One region of the Streptomyces laurentii genome, then DNA from elsewhere that is predicted to be linked to it. Evidence: riboswitches for the same ligand, from Rfam matches in the RefSeq annotation. Region 1 holds a riboswitch; each other region holds the start of a gene.
What was found. A riboswitch is a leader RNA that binds a small molecule or an ion and turns the genes downstream of it on or off. The one in region 1 is predicted to bind cobalamin.
Positions count from the first base shown of each region.

Region 2: it holds a riboswitch for cobalamin, as region 1 does, so the genes downstream of both, cobN (cobaltochelatase subunit CobN) here and ABZ693_RS00520 (ribonucleoside-diphosphate reductase subunit alpha) in region 1, are expected to answer to the same signal.
Region 3: it holds a riboswitch for cobalamin, as region 1 does, so the genes downstream of both, ABZ693_RS08820 (ABC transporter substrate-binding protein) here and ABZ693_RS00520 (ribonucleoside-diphosphate reductase subunit alpha) in region 1, are expected to answer to the same signal.
Region 4: it holds a riboswitch for cobalamin, as region 1 does, so the genes downstream of both, ABZ693_RS19675 (ABC transporter substrate-binding protein) here and ABZ693_RS00520 (ribonucleoside-diphosphate reductase subunit alpha) in region 1, are expected to answer to the same signal.

Region 1 is NZ_JBEYHT010000001.1:109,448-114,766, forward strand. It holds gene ABZ693_RS00515 (ribonucleotide-diphosphate reductase subunit beta) at 10-1,023, opposite strand; gene ABZ693_RS00520 (ribonucleoside-diphosphate reductase subunit alpha) at 1,023-3,404, opposite strand; adenosylcobalamin-variant (AdoCbl-variant) riboswitch at 3,554-3,652, opposite strand; gene ABZ693_RS00525 (GNAT family N-acetyltransferase) at 3,733-4,251, opposite strand; gene ABZ693_RS00530 (hypothetical protein) at 4,272-4,916, opposite strand; gene mctP (monocarboxylate uptake permease MctP) at 5,045-5,319, opposite strand, start outside.
Region 2 is NZ_JBEYHT010000077.1:3,791-9,109, forward strand. It holds gene ABZ693_RS31930 (precorrin-2 C(20)-methyltransferase) at 1-20, opposite strand, end outside; gene ABZ693_RS31935 (precorrin-8X methylmutase) at 17-676, opposite strand; gene ABZ693_RS31940 (ferredoxin-like domain-containing protein) at 673-2,019, opposite strand; cobalamin riboswitch at 2,083-2,228, shown strand; gene cobN (cobaltochelatase subunit CobN) at 2,265-5,319, shown strand, end outside.
Region 3 is NZ_JBEYHT010000009.1:147,005-152,323, reverse strand. It holds gene ABZ693_RS08840 (MFS transporter) at 1-21, shown strand, start outside; gene ABZ693_RS08835 (MFS transporter) at 308-1,552, opposite strand; partial or broken gene ABZ693_RS08830 (aspartate aminotransferase family protein) at 1,856-2,290, opposite strand; partial or broken gene ABZ693_RS08825 (phosphotransferase) at 2,593-2,697, opposite strand; cobalamin riboswitch at 2,984-3,187, shown strand; gene ABZ693_RS08820 (ABC transporter substrate-binding protein) at 3,267-4,259, shown strand; gene ABZ693_RS08815 (FecCD family ABC transporter permease) at 4,256-5,319, shown strand, end outside.
Region 4 is NZ_JBEYHT010000030.1:20,813-26,131, reverse strand. It holds gene ABZ693_RS19680 (MFS transporter) at 1-1,236, opposite strand, end outside; cobalamin riboswitch at 1,437-1,640, shown strand; gene ABZ693_RS19675 (ABC transporter substrate-binding protein) at 1,712-2,755, shown strand; gene ABZ693_RS19670 (FecCD family ABC transporter permease) at 2,899-3,867, shown strand; gene ABZ693_RS19665 (ABC transporter ATP-binding protein) at 3,864-4,697, shown strand; gene ABZ693_RS19660 (DMT family transporter) at 4,736-5,319, opposite strand, start outside.

The DNA.
Region 1 (5,319 bases):
GAAGCGGGATCAGAAGTCCTCGTCCAGGTCCACCGAACCCTCGACGGCGACCTGGTACGCCGACGGGCGGCGCTCGAAGAAGTTGGTCAGCTCCTGGACGCCCTGCAGCTCCATGAACGCGAACGGGTTCTCCGAGCCGTACACCGGCGCGAAGCCGAGCCGGGCCAGCCGCTGGTCGGCGACGCACTGCAGGTACTCGCGCATGGACTCGGTGTTCATGCCCGGCAGACCGTCGCCGCACAGGTCGCGGCCGAACTGGAGCTCCGCCTCGACGGCCTCCCGCAGCATCGCGGTGACCTGCGCCTGGAGCTCGTCGTCGAAGAGCTCGGGCTCCTCCTTGCGGACGGTGTCCACGACCTCGAAGGCGAAGCTCATGTGCATCGTCTCGTCCCGGAACACCCAGTTGGTGCCGGTGGCCAGACCGTGCAGCAGGCCGCGCGAGCGGAACCAGTAGACGTACGCGAACGCGCCGTAGAAGAACAGGCCCTCGATGCAGGCGGCGAAGCAGATCAGGTTGAGCAGGAAACGGCGGCGGTCGGCCTGGGTCTCCAGCCGGTCGATCTTCTCGACCGAATCCATCCATTTAAAACAGAACTGGGCCTTGTCACGGATCGACGGGATGTTCTCGACGGCCGCGAAGGCGGCGGCGCGCTCCGCCGGATCGGGGAGGTAGGTGTCGAGCAGCGTCAGATAGAACTGGACGTGCACGGCCTCCTCGAAGAGCTGGCGCGAGAGGTAGAGCCGCGCCTCCGGGGAGTTGATGTGCTTGTAGAGCGTCAGGACGAGGTTGTTGGACACGATCGAGTCGCCGGTCGCGAAGAAGGCGACGAGGCGGCCGATCATGTGCTGCTCGCCCGGGGACAGCTTGGCGAGGTCGGACACGTCGGAGTGGAGGTCGACCTCCTCCACGGTCCAGGTGTTCTTGATGGCGTCGCGGTAGCGCTCGTAGAAGTCCGGGTAGCGCATCGGACGCAGGGTCAGTTCGAAGCCCGGGTCGAGCAGGTTCTTCTGGGTGTCGGACATTACTGGCAGGCCTCGCAGGACTCGGGGTTCTCAAGGGAGCAGGCGATGGCGTCCGCGTCGGGCGCCTGCGCCTGCGCGGGCACGGGGGTGGTGGCGCGCGCGGCGCGGGCGATCCGGGTGGCCGGCCGGGACCGCAGGTAGTACGTGGTCTTCAGACCCTGCTTCCAGGCATAGGCGTACATCGACGACAGCTTGCCGATGGTCGGCGTCTCCATGAACAGGTTCAGTGACTGCGCCTGGTCCAGGAACGGGGTGCGGGCCGCCGCCATGTCGATCAGACCGCGCTGCGGGATCTCCCAGGCCGTCCGGTACAGCGCGCGCGTCTCGGCCGGCACCCAGGCGAAGTCCTGCACCGAGCCCGACGACTCGCGCAGCGCCTCCCGGGTCTCGGCGTCCCACACGCCCAGCCGCTTCAGCTCGTCCACCAGGTACGCGTTGACCTGGAGGAACTCGCCGGACAGGGTCTCGCGCTTGAACAGGTTGGAGACCTGCGGCTCGATGCACTCGTAGACACCGGCGATCGAGGCGATCGTCGCGGTCGGCGCGATGGCGAGCAGCAGGCTGTTGCGCATGCCGACGGCGGCGATCCGGGCGCGCAGCGCGGCCCAGCGCTCCGGCCAGGTCAGCTCCACGTCGTAGTGGTCCGGGTGCAGGACACCGCGGGCCGTACGGGTGCGGTCCCAGGCCGGCAGCGGGCCGTGGCGCTCGGCGAGGTCGGCGGACGCCTCGTACGCGGCGAGCATGATCCGCTCGGCGATCCGGGTGGAAAGCGCCCGCGCCTCGGCCGAGTCGAACGGCAGCCGCAGCCGGAAGAACACGTCCTGGAGGCCCATGGCGCCCAGACCCACCGGCCGCCAGGTCGCGTTGGAGCGGCCGGCCTGCTCGGTCGGGTAGAAGTTGATGTCGACGACCCGGTCGAGGAAGGTGACGGCGGTACGGACGGTCGCGTCGAGCCGCTCCCAGTCCAGCTCGCCGGCCTCGGTGTCGACGAAGGCGCCCAGGTTGACCGAGCCGAGGTTGCACACCGCGGTCTCGCCGTCGTCCGTGACCTCGATGATCTCGGTGCAGAGGTTCGAGGAGTGGACGACCGCGCCGGGCTCGGCGGTCTGGTTCGCGGTCCGGTTGGCGGCGTCCTTGAACGTCATCCAGCCGTTGCCGGTCTGCGCGAGGGTGCGCATCATCCGGCCGTACAGCTCGCGGGCCGGCAGCGTCTTGCGGGCCAGGCCCGCCGCCTCGGCCGCGCGGTAGGCGGCGTCGAACTCCGCGCCGTACAGGTCGACCAGCTCGGGCACGTCGGCCGGCGAGAACAGCGACCAGTCGGCGTCCGCGTTCACCCGGCGCATGAACTCGTCCGGGATCCAGTGCGCCAGGTTCAGGTTGTGGGTGCGCCGGGCGTCCTCGCCCGTGTTGTCGCGCAGCTCCAGGAACTCCTCGACGTCCGCGTGCCAGGTCTCCAGGTAGACGGCGGCGGCGCCCTTGCGCCGGCCGCCCTGGTTCACCGCGGCGACCGAGGCGTCCAGCGTCTTCAGGAACGGGACGATGCCGTTGGAGTGCCCGTTGGTGCCGCGGATCAGCGAACCGCGGGCGCGGATCCGGGAGTACGCGAGGCCGATGCCGCCCGCGTGCTTCGACAGGCGCGCCACCTGGTGGTAGCGGTCGTAGATGGAGTCCAGCTCGTCCTTCGGGGAGTCGAGGAGGTAGCAGGACGACATCTGCGGGTGGCGGGTGCCGGAGTTGAAGAGGGTGGGGGAGGACGGCAGGTAGTCGAGCCGGCTCATCAGCCCGTACAGCGCCGCGACCTCGTCCAGGGCGCGCACGCTGTCGTCCTCGGCGAGACCGGCGGCGACGCGCAGCATGAAGTGCTGCGGCGTCTCGACGACCTTGCGGGTGATCGGGTGGCGCAGCAGATAGCGGGAGTAGAGGGTGCGCAGGCCGAAGTAGCCGAAGCGGTCGTCGGCGGCCGCGTCGATGGTCAGGTCCAGCCGGGCCGCGTGCCGGGTGACGAACGCGGCGGTGCGGTCGGCGATCAGGCCCTCGCGGTGACCGGTGGCGACGGAGGCGGAGAAGGAGACCGCGCCCTGCCCGGCCGCCTCCTCGGCGATGGTCAGGGTGAGCAGCCGGGCGGCGAGCCGGGAGTACGCCGGGTCCTCGGCGATCAGCCCCGCGGCCGCCTCGGTCGCGAGCTCGCGCAGCTCCGCCGTGTCCGAGCCGGGATGCCGGCCGCGCAGCGCGGCGGCGGCGACCCGGCCGGGGTCGGTGTCGGGGAGGTCGGCGGTGAGATCGGTCAGGATCCGCAGCAGCGCGGTTCCCGGGCCGTCGGTCTCGGCCGCCTGGTCCGCGGATGATGGGGCCGAAGCCGGATCTGCGGGCGCGATGGTCACTGGGGGGCTCTCCCTCGCTCGGCTCGGGGCCACGGCGGGGGAACGGGGACGTGCGGGGGCCGGGAGGATACGCACGGCGCGCCGCGTCCACCGGCCCACTCCGCGAGGCCCGGACGTCTGTGGCACCCGGAACGGACGGACCGGGCGCGCTGTCGGCAGGTCCTCGGACTTTCCTTCCTGCATAAGCGCACGAAGTACACCGTTGCGGGACAGTTCCGGACTTCCACCGGATTCCCCTGCGACGACAGCGAGATGAGCATACATGTGGGGGGCACCGCTCATGGCACCCCCCACATGTTGTGTGTCGGGCGCTTCCGTCCCTTGTGTCCTACGGCGTGTTCCCGAGCTCCAGGGCGTAGGCGAGCAGCGTGAAGTCCACCCCCGGGAGGGGCTGCCAGTCGCGTTCCGGGGCGCGGACGAAGCCCACGCGCGCGTAGATCCGGTGCGCCCCGGCCATCGACTGCTGGGTGGACAGGACGATCCGCGCGCAGCCCGGGACGGCCCGCGCGCGCTCGACGCACGCCCGTACGAGCGCCTCGCCGACGCCCCGGCCGCGGCCCTCGTGGCCGACGGCCAGCATCCGGAACTCGGCCTCGTCCGGGCCGGCTATGTCCGCCCACTTCCCGTCGCCGGTGGTGAAGGTCACCCCGCCGAGGACCGTCCCCGCCTCGTCGGCCGCGACGAGCACCTCCGCGTCGGCGGCGCGCCCGGCCACGTCGCGCAGCAGGTGCGCGTACTCGTCGTCCTCGCCGAACGCGAGGAAACCGTCGTCGCGGTAGGCCCGTACGGTGATCTCGCCGAGTGTCTCGTAGTCGTCGGGTCGTGCGGTCCTGATCGTGAAGTCCATGCGGCGCATTCTGCCGAGGATCAGCCGCCCACGCCCACGCTGTTGTCGGGCGCTCCGTCGCCCACGGGCGGCAGGTCGCCGCGCTCGACGGGCTGCCGGCCGCCGGCCGGCTTCTCGGGCAGGACGCCGTCCAGTTCGCGGTCGTCGGCGCGGTGCGCGTGCTCGGCGGCGGCGCGCAGCAGGTCCTTGCGGACGGTGGGCGGGGCGCCGACCTCGATGCGTACGCCGCCCTCGGCGCGGATGTACGTGTGCCGTTCGGCGGAGACGCGGTACCAGCCGGGCTTCTCCGCCGTACAGCGGTCGCCCCGCGAGGTGGCGGCGCACTCCTTGTCGCCGAAGGTGCCGCGTTCGGCGGTGAGCGTGATCTGGGTGCCGTCCGGGGCGACGTACGTGGCCTGGAAGCCGTCGTCGCCGACGACCCCGGCCGACTGGCGGGCGAGGGTGAAGCCGTCGGCCTCGGTGACGTACACGTGCTTCGGGTCCACCTGCGCGTACCGGGCGCGCTCCTCCAGCTCGGCCCTCGGCGGCGCACCGGGCGTCGGGGTGCCGGTCGCCTGGCCGGCCGGGTCACCGGCGGTGGTGCCGGTCTCGGTGCCGCAGCCGGCGAGGGCCAGGCTCAGGGGCACGAGCAGCAGACAGCAGGCGGATATCGCACGGGAGTTCATCCACCCATCCTCGCCCGGGAAACGACGGGGCCGCCGGGGTTCCCCCGAAGGGAAGGCCCGGCGGCCCGTGGTACGTCAGGTCGGAGCGTACCGAGGTCGGAGCGTGCTCGGGTCGGAGCGGCGGAGGGTCAGTGCCCGGCGGCGCCGACCTTCGGCAGCTCGGTGACGACACCCTTGTCGCCCGCGTCCGCCGTGTAGTCCTCCGGCGAGGTCTCGTCGACCCCGTCGGGCGTCCCGACGGCGCGCAGCACGAGGGTGAGGACGACGGTGACGAGCACGTTGAGCACGAAGGCGGTGAGGCCGATGTAGCCGATCTCGCCGATGCCCGGGATCTCCGCGGACGAGCCGCCGAAGTGCTTCTGCGTGGGGCTCGCCACCCCGTACGCCGCGGCCGTGCCGTAGA
Region 2 (5,319 bases), on a different contig from region 1:
GGGTGCCGGGGAGCGCTCATGCCTGGATCTCCGCTTCGTGCGCGAGGGCGTTGAGGGCGGCGGCCGTCATGGCGCTGCCGCCGCGCCGGCCCCGTACCACCAGGTAGTCGAGGCCGAGTTCGTTGGCGGCGAGGGCGTCCTTGGACTCCGCGGCGCCGATGAAGCCGACCGGGATGCCGAGCACGGCGGCGGGCTTCCCGGCGCCGTTCGCGACCATCTCCAGGAGGTGGAAGAGGGCGGTGGGCGCGTTGCCGACGGCGACGACCGCCCCTTCCAGGCGGTCCCGCCACAGCTCCAGGGCGGCGGCGGAACGCGTGGTGCCGAGTTCGGCGGCGAGGGCGGGCACGGCCGGGTCGGACAGACCGCACAGCACCTCGTTGCCGGCGGGCAGCCGCTTGCGGGTGACCCCGCTGGCGACCATCTGCGCGTCGCACAGGATGGGCGCCCCGGCGCGCAGCGCGGCGCGCGCGGCGGCGACCACGCCGGGCGAGTAGGCGAGGTCACGGACGAGGTCGGTCATGCCGCAGGCGTGGATCATGCGGACGGCGACCGTGGCGAGGTCGTCGGGCAGGCCCGCGAGATCCGCCGCGGCCTCGGCCCGGATCGTGGCGAAGGAGCGGCGGTAGATCTCCGCGCCGTCCTTCTCGTACTCGAACATCGTGGTGTTCTCGCTCATCTCGTAGGGAGGGCGCGGGCCGTGGCGACCGCGTCGGGCAGGGAGGTACGGGGGGTGGGGGCGCCGTCCACCAGGTACGCGCCGTCCCCGGTGGCGAGGACGTCGACCCAGGTGCCGTGCGGGTGCCCGCAGCGCCGGGCGCAGCCGGCGACGTGCACGGGAAGGCCGTCGGGGGGTGCGGGAAGGAGCCGGCCGGCGTCCGTCCGTACGTCGGCCAGGGACTTGGCGCAGCCGGGCAGTCCGGTGCAGGCGGTGACCCCGGCGCCGGGGGCGTCGGGGCGGGTGATCAGGCCGTACGAGGCGAGGCGCGCGAGCCGGCCGGCCTGAGCCTCGGTCGCGGACCCGGACCCGGACCCGGCCGTACCGGACACGGCCGTCCCGGATCCGGCCGTACCGGACACGGCCTCGGTCCCGGACACGCCCCCCGCCTCGGTCACGACCACCACCCCGCGCCACGGCGTCAGCCGGACCTCCGCCGCGGGCGACAGCGCCCGCAGCCGGGCTGCGGTCAGCCGGCCGAGCGGGGCGAGGACGGACAGGGCGCGCGGGCCGAGCGGGCCGGGCGCGGGCGGGGTGCCGAGGGGGAGCGGAGGCGGTACGGGGACGGGCTGCCCGCCCGTACCGCTCAGGTCGACCGCCCCTTCCGCCCCGGCGGGCCCGGCCGGCAGTTCGCGGACCCGCCAGGCCCCGTTGCCCGCCGCCGACGCGGCGTCGAGGAAGGCGAGGGCGGCGGCGAGCGCGGCCTGGGGCGCGTCGGCGGCGGTGATCCGCCGCGCCTGTCCGCCGACCCGGAGCAGGGCGGAATCGCCGCCCGGTTCTGCGATCAAGGTCACATCGCCGCCGAGTCCGGCGACATCGCCGCGCCCGTCGTCCAGAACGAACAGGAACCGTCCCGAAAGGGACGCGGCACGGGGCTCCGCGCAGAGCAGTCCGTCCAGTTCACGGGCCCAGGTGTGCACGTCGGCGTGGCCGTGTCCGTCGAGTCCGGCGGCCGGCGAGGCGACGAGGTTGCGCACCCGCTCGTGGGTCGGCGAGGGGAGCAGCCCGCCGCGTCCGAGACGGTCGGCGAGGACGGCTCCGCAGCCGTCCGGCAGACCGCGCAGCTCGACGTTTCCACGCGAGGTGATGCTCACGGCACCGTCCCCCAGCGACTCGGAAACGGAAGCGAGCAACTCGACTTGATGTTCCGTCAACTGCCCTGCTGGCAAGCGGAGTCGGGCGAGGAAACCATCGGCGGCGGCGTGCAACCGGAGCGCCCCGGGGCACGCGTCGCCACGGTCCCGTATGAGAGGTTCGCCCCGTTCAGGCGAGGTGTCGGGAGTGGGCGGCATGGCGGCGAGCATACCGACGAGCGATGGTCCGGCGACCGGGGGTGACGGGCGGCCCTCTCCCGCCGGCGGACGGCACGTTCTAGGATGCAGACCGGCATGGGGTCCCAGGACCCCGGGGAGGAAGCCCGGTGAGATTCCGGCGCGGTCCCGCCACTGTGAGCCGGCCCCGAGCCTCGGGTGTCCGGTGAGTCAGGAACTCCCGCCGTCCAACGACCACCCGGGGCGCGGACACCCCGAGGAAGGGCCCGAGCCTCGCCATGCTCGTTCTGCTGTCGCACTCCGACACCGACCTGCTCAGCGCCCGTGCGGCGAACGCCGCCGCCTCCTCCTCGGCGACGGACGCGGACACCGGCGGGACCGCCCCGGTCCCGTACCGCTTCGCGAACCCGTCCCGCCTCCCGCTCGGTGACCTCCCCGCGCTCCTCGACGGCGCCGGCCTGGTCGTCGTCCGCCTCCTCGGCGGGCTCCGCTCCTGGCAGGAGGGCCTCGACGCGGTCCTCGCCACCGGAAAGCCGATGGTCGTGCTGAGCGGCGAACAGGCCCCGGACGCCCAGCTCATGGCGGCCTCCACGGTGCCGGTCGGCGTCGCCACCGAGGCCCACGCGTACCTGGCGCACGGCGGTCCGGCCAACCTCGCCCAGCTGGCCCGCTTCCTCTCCGACACGGTCCTGCTCACCGGCCACGGCTTCGAGGCCCCGGCACCGGCACCCTCCTGGGGCGCCCTCGACCGCACCCCGGCCGCACCCCGGGATCCGGCCGCCCCGGTCATCGCGGTGCTCTACTACCGCGCCCACCACATGAGCGGCAACACCGCCTTCGTCGGCGCCCTCTGCGACGCCATCGAGGACGCGGGCGGCCGGCCGAAGCCGCTGTACGTGGCCTCGCTGCGGGCCCCCGAACCCGAACTCCTCGCCGCGCTCGGCGACGCCGACGCGATCGTCACCACCGTCCTCGCCGCGGGCGGCACCCGGCCCGCCGAAGCGCAGGCCGGCGGGGACGAGGAGGCGTGGGACGCGGGCGCGCTCGCCGCGCTCGACGTGCCCATCCTCCAGGCGCTCTGCCTGACCGGCTCCCGGGCGGCCTGGGAGGAGAACGACGAGGGCCTGTCGCCGCTGGACTCCGCGAGCCAGATCGCCGTCCCGGAGTTCGACGGCCGCCTGATCACCGTCCCGTTCTCGTTCAAGGAGATCGACGAGGACGGTCTGCCCGCGTACGTGGCGGACGCCGAACGCGCCGCCCGGGTCGCGGGCATCGCCCTCCGGCACGCCCGGCTGCGGCACATCCCGAACGCGCGCAAGAAGGTGGCCCTGGTCCTCTCCGCGTACCCGACCAAGCACTCCCGGATCGGCAACGCGGTCGGCCTCGACACCCCCGCCTCCGCCGTCGCGCTGCTGCGCCGGCTGATCGCCGAGGGGTACGACTTCGGGCCGGCCGAGGACATCCCGGGGCTGGTCTCCGGCGACGGCGACGAGCTGATCCGCGCGCTGATCGACGCGGGCGGCCACGACCAGGACTGGCTGACGGAGGAGCAGCTGGCCGCGAACCCGGTGCGGATCCCGGCCGCCGACTACCGCCGCTGGTACGCGGCGCTGCCGGCCGAACTGCGTGCCGGGGTGGAGGAGCACTGGGGCCCGGCGCCGGGCGAGATGTTCCTGGACCGCTCCCGCAACCCCGAGGGCGACATCGTGCTCGCCGCGCTGCGGCGCGGCAATCTGCTCATCCTCATCCAGCCGCCGCGCGGCTTCGGCGAGAACCCGATCGCGATCTACCACGACCCCGATCTGCCGCCCTCGCACCACTACCTCGCCGCCTACCGCTGGATCGCGGCGCGCGCCGACGACCACGGCTTCGGCGCCGACGCGATGATCCACCTCGGCAAGCACGGCAACCTGGAGTGGCTGCCCGGCAAGAACGCCGGCCTGTCCGCCGCCTGCGGTCCGGACGCGGCGCTCGGCGACCTGCCGCTGGTGTACCCGTTCCTGGTCAACGACCCGGGCGAGGGCACCCAGGCCAAGCGCCGCGCACACGCCACCCTCGTCGACCACCTCGTGCCGCCGATGGCCCGCGCCGACAGCTACGGCGACATCGCCCGCCTGGAGCAACTCCTCGACGAGTACGCCCAGATCAGCAGCATGGACCCGGCGAAGCTGCCCGCGATCCGCGCCCAGATCTGGACGCTGATCCAGGCCGCGAAGCTCGACCACGACCTGGGTCTCGCCGACCGCCCGGACGACGACGGCTTCGACGACTTCCTGCTGCACGTCGACGGCTGGCTGTGCGAGGTCAAGGACGCGCAGATCCGTGACGGCCTGCACGTCCTCGGCGGCGCGCCGACCGGGCCCGAGCGGGTCAACCTCGTCCTCTCCATCCTGCGCGCCCGCCAGATCTGGGGCGGTACGCAGGCGCTGCCCGGGCTGCGCGAGGCGCTCGGCCTGGACGAGTCGGCCACCGACCGGGCCCGTACCGACGACATCGAGGCGCGCGCCCGGCAGGTCGTCGAGGCCATGGAGGCCGCCGGCTGGTCGACCGAGGCGATCAGCCAGGCGGCCCGACTCGGCCTGGGGCAGCCGCCGATGGGCGGCGACTGGTACGCGCGACAGCTGGCACGGGTCTCGGAGGTGCTGCGCTTCGCCTGCGAGCAGGTCGTGCCCCGGCTGGCCGGCACCACCGACGAACTCACCCATGCCGTCCACGCGTTGAACGGCGGCTTCGTGCCCGCCGGCCCGTCCGGCTCACCGCTGCGCGGTCTGGTCAACGTGCTGCCGACCGGCCGCAACTTCTACTCCGTCGACCCCAAGGCCGTACCGTCCCGGCTCGCCTGGGAGACCGGCCAGGCCCTCGCCGACTCCCTCCTCACCCGCTACCGCGACGACAACGGCGACTGGCCCACCTCGGTCGGCCTGTCCCTGTGGGGTACGAGCGCGATGCGCACGGCGGGCGACGACGTCGCCGAGGCGCTGGCGCTGCTCGGCGTCCGGCCACTGTGGGACGACGCCTCGCGCCGCGTCCGCGGCCTGGAGCCGATCCCGCTCGCCGAGCTGGGCCGGCCCCGCGTCGACGTGACGCTGCGCATCTCCGGCTTCTTCCGCGACGCGTTCCCGCACGTCATCGGGCTGCTCGACGACGCCGTCCGGCTCGTCGCCGGCCTTGAGGACGAGTCCGCCGAGGACAACCACGTCCGCGCCCACGCCCAGGCCGACCTGGCCGAGCACGGCGACGAACGGCGCGCCACCACCCGTATCTTCGGCTCCCGGCCCGGCACCTACGGCGCGGGACTGCTCCAGCTCATCGACTCCCGCGACTGGCGCACCG
Region 3 (5,319 bases), on a different contig from region 1:
GCACCAGTCGCCGAGAGTTGAGAATTCCGGCCAAGACCTCTGTGAGCCGGAGCGTGCGAAGAAGCACGGGGAATAGGGGTGTGTAGGGGTACTTCACGGATTTCCCGGTGCCGGGGGTCGGCTTTACCAGGGAAAGCCCGACTGTCGGCGACGGGGACGACTCCAGTGGCCGTGGCATATTCCGCCGGAACCAGTCAGGACGCCGACTTCGGCTATCCGGATCCGGCGTTCTCCACGACACGTTTCTCGCCCACCCCGTCGGGGCGCCGGGCGAGCGGGGAGCCGTGACTCCTCGCAGGCGTACGGCTTACGAGACGGCTTCCGGTTCGGCGGTGGCGCGGGTCCGGCCGAGCGGGGAGACGGCGAGGAGCAGGGCGACGGGCAACAGCACCGCGCCGGTGAGGACGATGGACCGGCCTATGCCCGCCAGGTCGGCGGCGACGCCCCCGAGCACCACGCCGATGATCATGAAGTTGACCATGAGCGCGTTGAGCAGGCCGACGCCACGGCCGCGCAGTTCCGCGGGCAGATCGCTCAGCAGGGTGTTGGCCACCGGCACCTGGAAGAGCCCCGAGCCGAGGCCCGCCACCAGACACCACACGAGTACCGCCGACACCCCCAGTCCGTCTCGCAGCCGCCCGGCGGGATCCAGGAGCAGCAGCGACACGGCGAACAACGCGATCGCCCCGATCAGCAGCCGCCGGTTGCCGGCTCGCCGTACCAGCGGCGGCCCGGCCAGCGCCCCGACGACCGATCCGGCGCCGAACGCCGCCTGCGCGAGGCCGTAGTCGAACGCCCCGAGGCGGAATCCGGACAGCAGCTGGGTGTTGAGGTTGGTGCTGAACAGGCCCAGCGCCAGCATGACCGGCACGAGCACGACGGAGAGGAAGCGCAGCGACGGCACGGCCATCACGCCGCCGAGCCCGACGCGCAGCGACCGCCCGTACGACTCGCGCGCGACGCCCGCCGCGGCCGGGACGGGCACCTCCTTCAGCACGGCCATGCCGAAGAGCAGCAGCGCGGAGATCACGAAGGTCGCCGCGTCGAGGACGAAGACCACCGGGACGCTGCCGAGGGCGAGCAGCACACCGCCCATGGCGGGGCCGACCAGGTTCAGGGTGTGGTTGGTCGACTGGAACAGCGCCACCGCCGTGGGGATGCTGTGGCCCCGCACGATCAGCGGCACCGCGCTGATCCGCGCCGTCTCGAAGACCGCCTTGCCGATGCCGCTCAGCAGGATCAGCGCCAGCAGCGGCAGCGGCGAGTCCCGGACGGCGATCATCAGCAGCGCCAGGACGGCCCGGACCAGGTCCGAGCCGACCATCAGGACCCGGGCCGGCACCCGGTCGGCCAGCGGGCCGACGAAGGCGCCGAGCACCCCGGACGGCAGCAACTGGGCGATGACGACGAGGGACACGTACAGGACGGGGTTCGACGTCCCGGTCGCCACCACGTAGATCAAGGTGATCTTGGTGATGGCGTCCCCGAGGAACGACGCCACGACCGCCAGCCAGTAGCGGAGGTACGTGCGGTCTTTGAGCAGTTCGAGCATGGGTGTCACCGTTCTGGTCCGTGCCCGGTCCGGCGGTCCGGCGCACGGCACGTCGTCGGGAGGTCCGCGAGCCCCGTGGGCGGAAGTCCCGCTGCCTGGTGGGGTGTCCACCGCGCCCCAGCATCACCGGACGGGGTACCGAGAGGGAAGCAAGATCGACAGGCCCCTTCGGGCCTTGGCCGAAAATGACCACCGAGGAGGGGAGCGTACGGGCCGCCCATCCCCCCGGCGGAACTCCCGATCGGCCGGTGACGGGCGGCGCCGGCCCCTGGGACGCCCGGCGCGTCCGACGACTCCGACGCCTCAGACGCGGAACAGGGACCCGATGAACTCCGCCAGCAGCCGCTCCTTCAGACGTGGTGGCAGCGCGTCCAGCAAGGCCAGCACCGGTGCCATCCGCGACGGCAGCCCTTGACCGTCAGCGCTGCCCAGGCCGGCGAAGGCCAGGAACCCGGCCACCTCTTCCGGGGTGAGCGTGTCGGGGTCGAGGCCCTCGGCCAGGTCCCTCAGCCCCGGATCCACCACGACCGGTTCGAGAGCCCGCGCCGCGGCGAGGGAGCCGGTGAGGTCGGCGAGGAGCGCGCCGACCCGGTCGACGGTCGCCGTAGTGAGCGTCAGGTGCAGATTGGGCGGCAGACCGTCGAAGGAGAGCTGGGGCTGGAGGTACCAGCCGCGCTCCCGCATCTCGTCGGCGACATGCAGCACCAGGCTCAGGTCCGGTTCGCCGCCGGGTCCGGACCGACCCGGCGGGGTGCCCGCGGGGTCCGGGGCGGTGGGCTCGGGGCATGGGCGTCGTCCCAGATGCTGGGAGGGGGAAGCCGCCTCCCCGAGGGTGCGACGATCAACTCGCCCACCGTAAGGGAGGGTTCGGGCCAGTCCTAGTGATCTGGTTGGGAGTTGGTTCGTCACCACATGAGTCGATTTCCGTACCAATTCGGGGGTCTGGCTGACGGGCGGCGCTTGGTTTCGGTCTGTTGTGGGTTGTGGGTTGTGGGTGACAACAGGCTGGAGCCGCTGGTCTTGAGTGAGGCCGAGCGGCAGCGACCGGACACGATCATCTGCCGGAAGCCGTCGCCGCGCAGGTGCACGGAGCCCGGCAGTCGCTCGGCCAGCAGTTGGGCCACGGTGGACTTCCCGGACGCCATGACACCCGTGACGAGCACGACTGCGGAACGGAGCTCGTGCACTGTTGACCCCCGTCCTGGTGCACCTGAATCAGAACAGCCGTGAAACACCTGGCCGGAACAGGTCTCACCACGAGATCAGATCCGTAATCGCCGGAGGCTTCACGTTGGTCACCCGTGGTGCCACGCTCGATGTACCGCGCCCCGCAGCGGAGTGGTCGTCACACTCGAATCAGGCCGAGGCCGACACGGGAACCATGCCGAGGGCCGGGACTCTTCCCCTCACGGCCGGACTCCCGGTGGTTTGGTAGCCTGTCGCCGCCGTGGTGTACGGGAAACCGGTTGAAAGCCGGTGCGGCCCTCGCCACTGTAGCTGCGGAGTTCCGCGGCCCTCGCTGACGGCTCCCGGAGCGGTCAGGGCCACTGGGTGGATCGGAGACGAGCCCCCGGGAAGGCCGGTCGTGAAGCGTTGATGCGGAAGCCAGGAGACCGGCCACGGCGCGACATGTTCCACGAGGGTTGGAGAACACGTGCCTGGGGGTCCCTTGCGCCCGTTTCGAAGTGAACGTTCCATACGCCCGGCGCGCCCCATGCGCTCCGGCCTTGCCGCTGCGGCACTCCTGCTCGTCGGGGCGCTCAGCGCCTGTACGGGTGCGCCCGCGGCCGACAAGCCCGCCGAGGCGGCCGGGAGCGGCCGTCGAGCGCCGGTGAGCGTGAGCAGTTGTGGCGTCACCACGACCGTGGCGGCACCACCGAGCCGGCTGGTCACCCTCAACCAGGGCGCCACCGAAGTGGCCCTGGCTCTCGGTCTGCAGAACCGGATGGCCGGAACGGCGTACCTCGACGACGCGGTCCCGGCGAAATGGAAGGCGGCCTACGAAGCCGTCCCGGTGCTTTCCAAGGAGTACCCGGCCAAGGAGAAGCTTCTCGCGGCGCGTCCGGATTTCCTCTACGCCTCCTACTCCAGCGCGTTCACCGACAAGGTGGCGGGCACACGGGCGGATCTGAGCTCCCAGGGCGTCGAGTCCTATCTGTCGCCGTTCGGCTGCGCCGACAGCAAGCAGGTGCCGCCGGCGTCCTTCCAGGCGGTCTGGGACGAACTGGGCGATATCGCCAAGGTCTTCGGTGTCGAACCACGAGCCGCCGCCATCCAGAAGGATCAGAAGCAGGAGCTCTCGGAACTCGCGGCCAAGGCGGCGGGCAAGGGCCTGAACGTGCTCTGGTACGACTCGGGCACGAAGACTCCGCTCGTCGGCGCCGGCCATGGCGGCCCCCAGCTCGTGCTTGACGCCGTCGGCGCCCACAACATCTTCGGCACCTTGCCCGGCGGCTGGAAGAGCGTGAGCTGGGAGCGGGTGGCCGCGGCGGACCCGGACGCCATCGTGCTTGCGGACGCCAGTTGGGACACCGCACAGGCCAAGATCGACTACCTGGATCACGACCCGGTACTGAGCAAGCTCAGCGCCGTCCGGAACCGTGCGTTCGTGGTCGTGCCCTTCTCCGAGTCGACGCCCGGCGTGCTGCTCGCCGGCGGTGCCGCCCGGGTTTCGGCCGGCCTCGGCAAGCTGCACCCGCGTTCATGACCGCGGCAGATCGTCCCGCCGCACGGCCCACAGGAGCGCGCCGCGCGGCGGCGGCCCTGGCCGTTGCCGTGTTCCTGCTGCTGGTCACCGTCCTGCTCGGCCTCGCCGTGGGATCGGTCCACGAGCCGCCGCGCATCGTGGCCGACGTCGTCCTGCGCCGGCTCGGCCTCGGCGACTCCCACGTCACGCTGCTGGACGACCAGATCATCTGGCAACTACGGCTGCCACGGGTCCTGGGAGCCGCCGCGACAGGCGCGGGACTCGCGGTCTGCGGCGCGGTGCTGCAGACCCTGACAGGGAACGACCTGGCCGACCCCTACCTGCTCGGGATCTCCAACGGCGCCGCCGTCGGCGCGGTCACCGTGATCGTCCTCGGCGTCGGAGTCTCCGGCGCCGCGGCGGTCAGCGCGCTCCCGGCTGCCGCCTTCGCCGGCGCCCTGATCGCCGTCGTCGTCGTGCTGGCACTGGCCGGGGCGCGCAGCCGGTCCCTGCCGGCCTCGCGGACCGTGCTGGCCGGCATCGCGGTGGGGCAGATATGCGGCGCGTACACCTCGTTCGTCGTGCTCGTCCTCGGCGACCGCAACGCCGCCCGCGGCGTCATGGAGTGGACGCTGGGCTCGGTGGCCGGGGTGCGGTGGCACACGGCCGTCTTCCTGACCGTGGTGACCGTCGTCGGTACGGTGTTCATGGTCGCGGCCGCCCGGGACCTGGACGCGTTCGCGTTCGGCGAGACCGCGGCCCGCTCCTTCGGCGTCCACGTCGAGCGTACCCGCTGGGCCCTGATCGCCACGGCCGCGCTGCTGACCGCGTGCCTGGTCGCCCACACCGGCGTCATCGGGTTCGTCGGCCTGGTGGTGCCGCACGTCGTCCGCCTGGTCTGCGGCCCGCGCCACGCCCTCCTGCTGCCCATGTCGGCGCTCCTCGGTGCGTCCCTGCTGGTGGGCAGTGACATCGTGGCGCGCTCGGTGCTCCCGGACCAGGAGATCCCGGTGGGCATCGTCACCGCCGGGCTCGGCGCGCCGTTCTTCGCATGGCTGCTGTGGCGCCAGGCAGGTACCAG
Region 4 (5,319 bases), on a different contig from region 1:
GTTGACGCCGTTCGCGGACGCGGTCTGCCCGGCCGGCACGGCGCCCAGGATCAGGGTGGGCAGCGCCGAGTAGGCGAGGGAGGTACCGGTGGCGACGATCGACGCGCCCACGATGACCATCCACAGGTCGCGGCTGTCCGCGATGCGCACGGCGTAGCCGACGGCGAGGACGGCGGCGCCCAGGGCGAGGGTGACGCGCGGGCCGCGGGACGCCGAGATACGGGCCGACAGCGGGGAGAACAGCAGCATGGTCAGGCCGCCGGGCAGCAGGCACAGGCCGCTGCCGACGATGGACAGGCCGAGCCCGTAGCCGGTGGCCTCGGGCGCCTGGACGAGCTGGGCCGTCACCAGGGAGTTGGCGTAGAAGCCGAAGCCGACCAGCAGCGCGGCGACGTGGGGCAGCGCGACGCGCGGGCGGGCCGCCAGGCGCAGGTCGACCAGGGGCCGCTCGACGCGCAGCTGCTGGACGCACCACAGTCCCAGGATCACCACGCAGGCCACGAACAGGCCGATGACGCGCGGGCTTCCCCACCCCCACTGACCGCCTTGCGATACGCCGAGGAGCAGGGTGACCAGTCCGGCGGCCAGGCCCAGCGCGCCGACGACGTCGAAGCGGCCGGGGGCGCGGACGGGCGACTCGCGGACCGCCCACCAGGCGAGCAGGAAGCCGGCCGCGCCGAGGCCGCTGGTCGCCCAGAACATGGTGTGCCAGCTGGCGTACTGGATGACGAGCGCGGCGAGCGGCAGGCCGAGCGCCGCGCCGATGCCGACGGTGGAGCTCATGAGCGCGACCGCGGATCCGGTCCGCTCGGGCGGCAGTTCGTCGCGCAGGATGCTGATCGACAACGGGACGACGGCGGCCGCGGCGCCCTGCAGCGCGCGGGCCGCGATGAGTACGCCGATGTCGGACGAGAGCGCGCAGAGCACCGAGCCCAGGGTCATCAGCCCGAGCGCGGCCAGCAGGACGCGCCTCTTTCCGTACATGTCGCCGGCGCGTCCGAGCACCGGGGTGAGCACGGCGCCGGCCAGCAGCGTGGCGGTCACCATCCAGGAGACGGCGCCCGCCGAGGCGCCGGTCAGCCGGGGCAGATCGGGCAGCAGCGGAACGACGACCGTCTGCATGACGGCCATGAGGATGCCGCCGAAGGCCAGTACCGGGACCGTGGCCCGCTCCCGCACTCCGGGCCGGCCCGTGGGCCCGTCGGGGGTGGCGGCTGGGTCCGGCGGGACGGCTATCGGGGCCACAGGGCACTCCAGAGGCAGGACGGGATGCGAGGTGAATAATGATTCACCGTATCAAGTGAATAACCATTCACCCGGGATTCCCAGAAGGCCCGAGGTAAAGCTTCGGCCTGGACGATGGCGGGTGACGGCGGGCTGGAGGGAGGGGCGGACGGGCCTCGCTCCGGCCGGCCGGCCGGGCCAAGATCCGCCTGTGGTAACTTGCCCGGGCCAGTCGCACCTCTGTACGTATCGACACGGTATGTGCACGGGTCAGGGAATCCGGTGGGAATCCGGAACTGACGCGCAGCGGTGAGGGTGACGGGCGGAGCATCGGCCACTGGGCCCCATGGGGCCTGGGAAGGCGCTCCGTCCGGACGACCCCGAGTCCGAAAACCTGCTGGCGGCCCGAGTGGCGGCACCCGCCGCCGCCCGGGGAGCACCGTACGACAGGCTCCGCGCATGAGCCGTGACGCAGAGGACTCCTTCCGTGCCCCTCGCACACCCCGTCCGTTCCGCCGCCCTGCTCGTGGCCGGTGCCGTTCTCGTGGCCGGCTGCGGCACCGGCGGAGGCCCGGCCGCTTCCGCCGAGACGAAGGAGACGGCCGCCGGATACCCCGTCCGTCTCGACGACTGCGGGCAGCGCGTGCAGATCGAGCGCGCACCCAGCCGGGCCGTCGCCCTCGACCAGGGGTCGGCCGAGATCCTGCTCTCGCTCGGGCTCGCCGACCGCATGGTGGGCACCGCCACCTGGACGGACCCGGTCCTCAAGGGGCTGGAGAAGGCGAACGCGAAGGTTCCCCGGCTCGCCGACCGCTACCCGTCGTTCGAGAAGGTCCTCGACGCCGAACCCGACTTCGTCAGCGCCTCCTTCCTCTACACCCTGGGCAAGGGCGGTGTGGCGCCCCGGGAGCGGTTCGCGCGGCTCGGCGTGCCCACGTACCTCTCCCCCACCGACTGCGTCGGCAAGGACAACAGCGGCGACGGCGACGGCATCCGCACCCGGCCGCTGACCATGGACACGGTGTACGGCGAGATCCGCGACCTGGCCCGGGTGTTCGACGTCCCGGAGCGCGGCGAGAAGCTCGTCGGGGAACTCCGCGCCCGGGTCGACGAGGCCAAGGCCGGCGCCGACTTCGGCGACGCGTCCGTCCTGTACTGGTTCTCCGACTCCCAGGGGCCGTACATGGCCGGCTGCTGCGGCGCGCCGGGGATCGTCAGCGGGACGCTCGGGGTGAAGAACGTCTTCGACGACACCAAGGAGGAGTGGCCGCAGATCAACTGGGAGACCGTCGCCGACCGCGACCCCGACGTGCTGGTGATCGCCGATCTGACCCGCAAGGCGCAGTCGGCCGAGAGCGCCGCGAAGAAGATCGAGTTCCTGGAGTCGCATCCCGTCACCCGGAACATGACGGCGGTACGGAAGAAGCGGTACGTGATCCTCAGCGGCCAGGCCATGAACCCCACGATCCGCACCGTCGAGGGCATCGAGAAGGTGGCCGCGGCGCTGCGGACGTACGGGCTCGCGAAGTGACCCGGACCGGCCCGGACACGGCGGCCGAGGCGAGCCCCGCCACACCCCGTACCCTCCGTACGCCCCGTGCCCCCCGTACGCCCCGTGCCCCCCGTACGTCCCGGGCGCTTCCCCCGCTCGCCGGGGCCGCCGGGGTCCTCCTCCTGTGCGCCTCGGTCGCCCTCGCCCTCACGATCGGCCCGGCCGACATCCGCGTCCCGGACGCCTGGTCCGTGGTCGCCTCCCATCTGGGCGGAAGCCCGTCCGGCCTGAGCCCGATCCGGGACGGCATCGTCTGGGAGCTGCGGCTGCCCCGTACCCTCCTCGCGGCCGTGTGCGGTGCCGGGCTGGCGGTGTGCGGCGCGGTGATGCAGTCGCTGCTGCGCAATCCGCTGGCCGACCCGTTCGTCCTCGGGGTGTCCTCGGGCGCATCGGCCGGCGCGGTCGCGGTCGTGGTCCTCGGCGTGGGCGGGGGTCTGGTCTCCGTCACCGGAGGCGCCTTCCTGGGCGCGCTCTGTTCCTTCGCCCTGGTCCTGCTGCTCAGTCACACGCTGGGGGGTTCGACAGACCGTGTCGTCCTGGCGGGGGTCGCGGCGATGCAGCTCTTCTCCGCGCTGACCTCGTTCGTGGTGATGACCGCCGCCGACGCCGAGACCACCCGGGGCGTCCTGTTCTGGCTGCTCGGCTCGCTCAGCGGCGCCGACTGGTCCGACGTCGGGGTGTGCGCGGCCGTCCTCGCCGGCGCGCTGCTGGTCTGCGGCGGACACGCCCGGACCCTGGACGCCTTCGCGTTCGGCGAGGACGCGGCGGCGGCGCTCGGCGTGCCGGTGGCGCGGACCCGGCTGGTCCTCCTCTCGGTCACCGCCCTGCTGACCGCGGTCCTGGTCTCGGCCGCCGGCGCGATCGGCTTCGTCGGCCTGGTCCTGCCGCACGCGGTCCGTGCCCTCGTCGGCCCGGGGCACGCCCGGCTGCTGCCGCTGACCGCCCTGGCCGGGGCGGTCTTCCTCGTCTGGACCGACACCCTGGCCCGTACGGTCCTCGACCCGCAGGAAGTGCCGGTCGGCGTGGTGACATCGCTCATCGGTGTCCCCGCGTTCGTCCTCGTCCTGTACCGCACGAGGAGGACGCGATGACCGGCACACCGCCCGTACCCGACGGCGGTACGGGGCTCCGCGCCGCACACGTCTCCCGTACGGCGGGCGGCGCGCTCGTCCTGGACGGCGTGACGCTCGCACCGCGCCCCGGCACGCTCACCGGTCTGCTGGGCCCGAACGGTTCGGGGAAGTCCACCCTCCTGCGCGTCCTCTCCGGCGTCCTCGCGCCGGACGCCGGGGTGGTGACCCTGGACGGCGACCCGCTGGGCTCCGTACCGCGCCGCGCGCTCGCCCGGCGCGTCGCCGTCGTCGAGCAGCACGCCGGCACCCAGGTCGATCTGACGGTGGCCGACGCCGTACGCCTCGGCCGCATCCCGCACCGCCGGGCATGGTCGCCGACGACGGCCGCGGACGAGGAGGCCGTACGGTCCGCCCTCGTCCGCACCGGACTGGCCGACCGGGCCCACCGCACCTGGCGCACCCTCTCCGGCGGCGAACGCCAGCGCGTCCAGATCGCCCGCGCCCTCGCCCAGGAACCGCGCGAACTCCTCCTGGACGAACCGACGAACCACCTCGACATCCAGCACCAGCTCGACCTCATGACCCTGGTCTCGGGCCTCCGCCTCACCTGCGTCATGGCCCTGCACGACCTCAACCTCGCGGCGATGTACTGCGACCACGTCGTGGTCCTGCGCGAAGGCCGGGTGGCGGCCGCGGGCCCGGTGGACGAGGTCCTCACCGAAGAACTCCTCGCGGACGTCTACGGCGTCCGCGCCCACATCACCCGCCCCACCGGGACCGACCGCCCCCACATCCGTTTCCTCGGCCCCGCCGACCTGCCTCATGGAGCCGCGCGCCGGCTTTGCTGAGACAGGACGCGCCTGACGGCGGCTTCCGCCGGCCCGGGTCACGACGGCAGGATGCGGGTCAGTGACGCGACCCGGGACAGCCGCACCGTGCCCAGCACGATGAGGACGAGGCCCGCCCCCATCGGCAGCAGCCACCAGCCGTCGCCGATCTCCTCCTTGTAGAGCACGACACCGAGGAGGAGGCTGACGAGGGCGTCTCCGAGTGTCAGCGCGGGCTGGGAGGCCGTGATGGGGCCCGCTTGCAGGGCGTTCTCCAGCAGGACGATCGCCAGGACGCCGCACAGGACGAATCCGTAGGTCTGCCAGACGGTCAGGAAGGCGACCGCCCCGTGGTCGGCGAAGGTGCGGGCCGCCGATTTCATGAGGGCCGCGGTGAGCGCGTTCGCCACGGCCGAGCCCGTACCCAGGCAGGCGGCCCGGCCCGCGCCGGGCGGGAGGCGGCGGGCGACGGCCACCAGGCCCGCGATCAGACCGAGGCCCAGGACGATCGCGGGGACCCACAGCGCCATCGGAGCCTGGGCGTTCCCACCGTGCGGATGAGCGGCGACCAGGACCACCGCCAGTCCGACGACGATGTACCCGATCGCCCGCCAGTCCGCCGTCGGCAGGCGCCGCCGGAGCA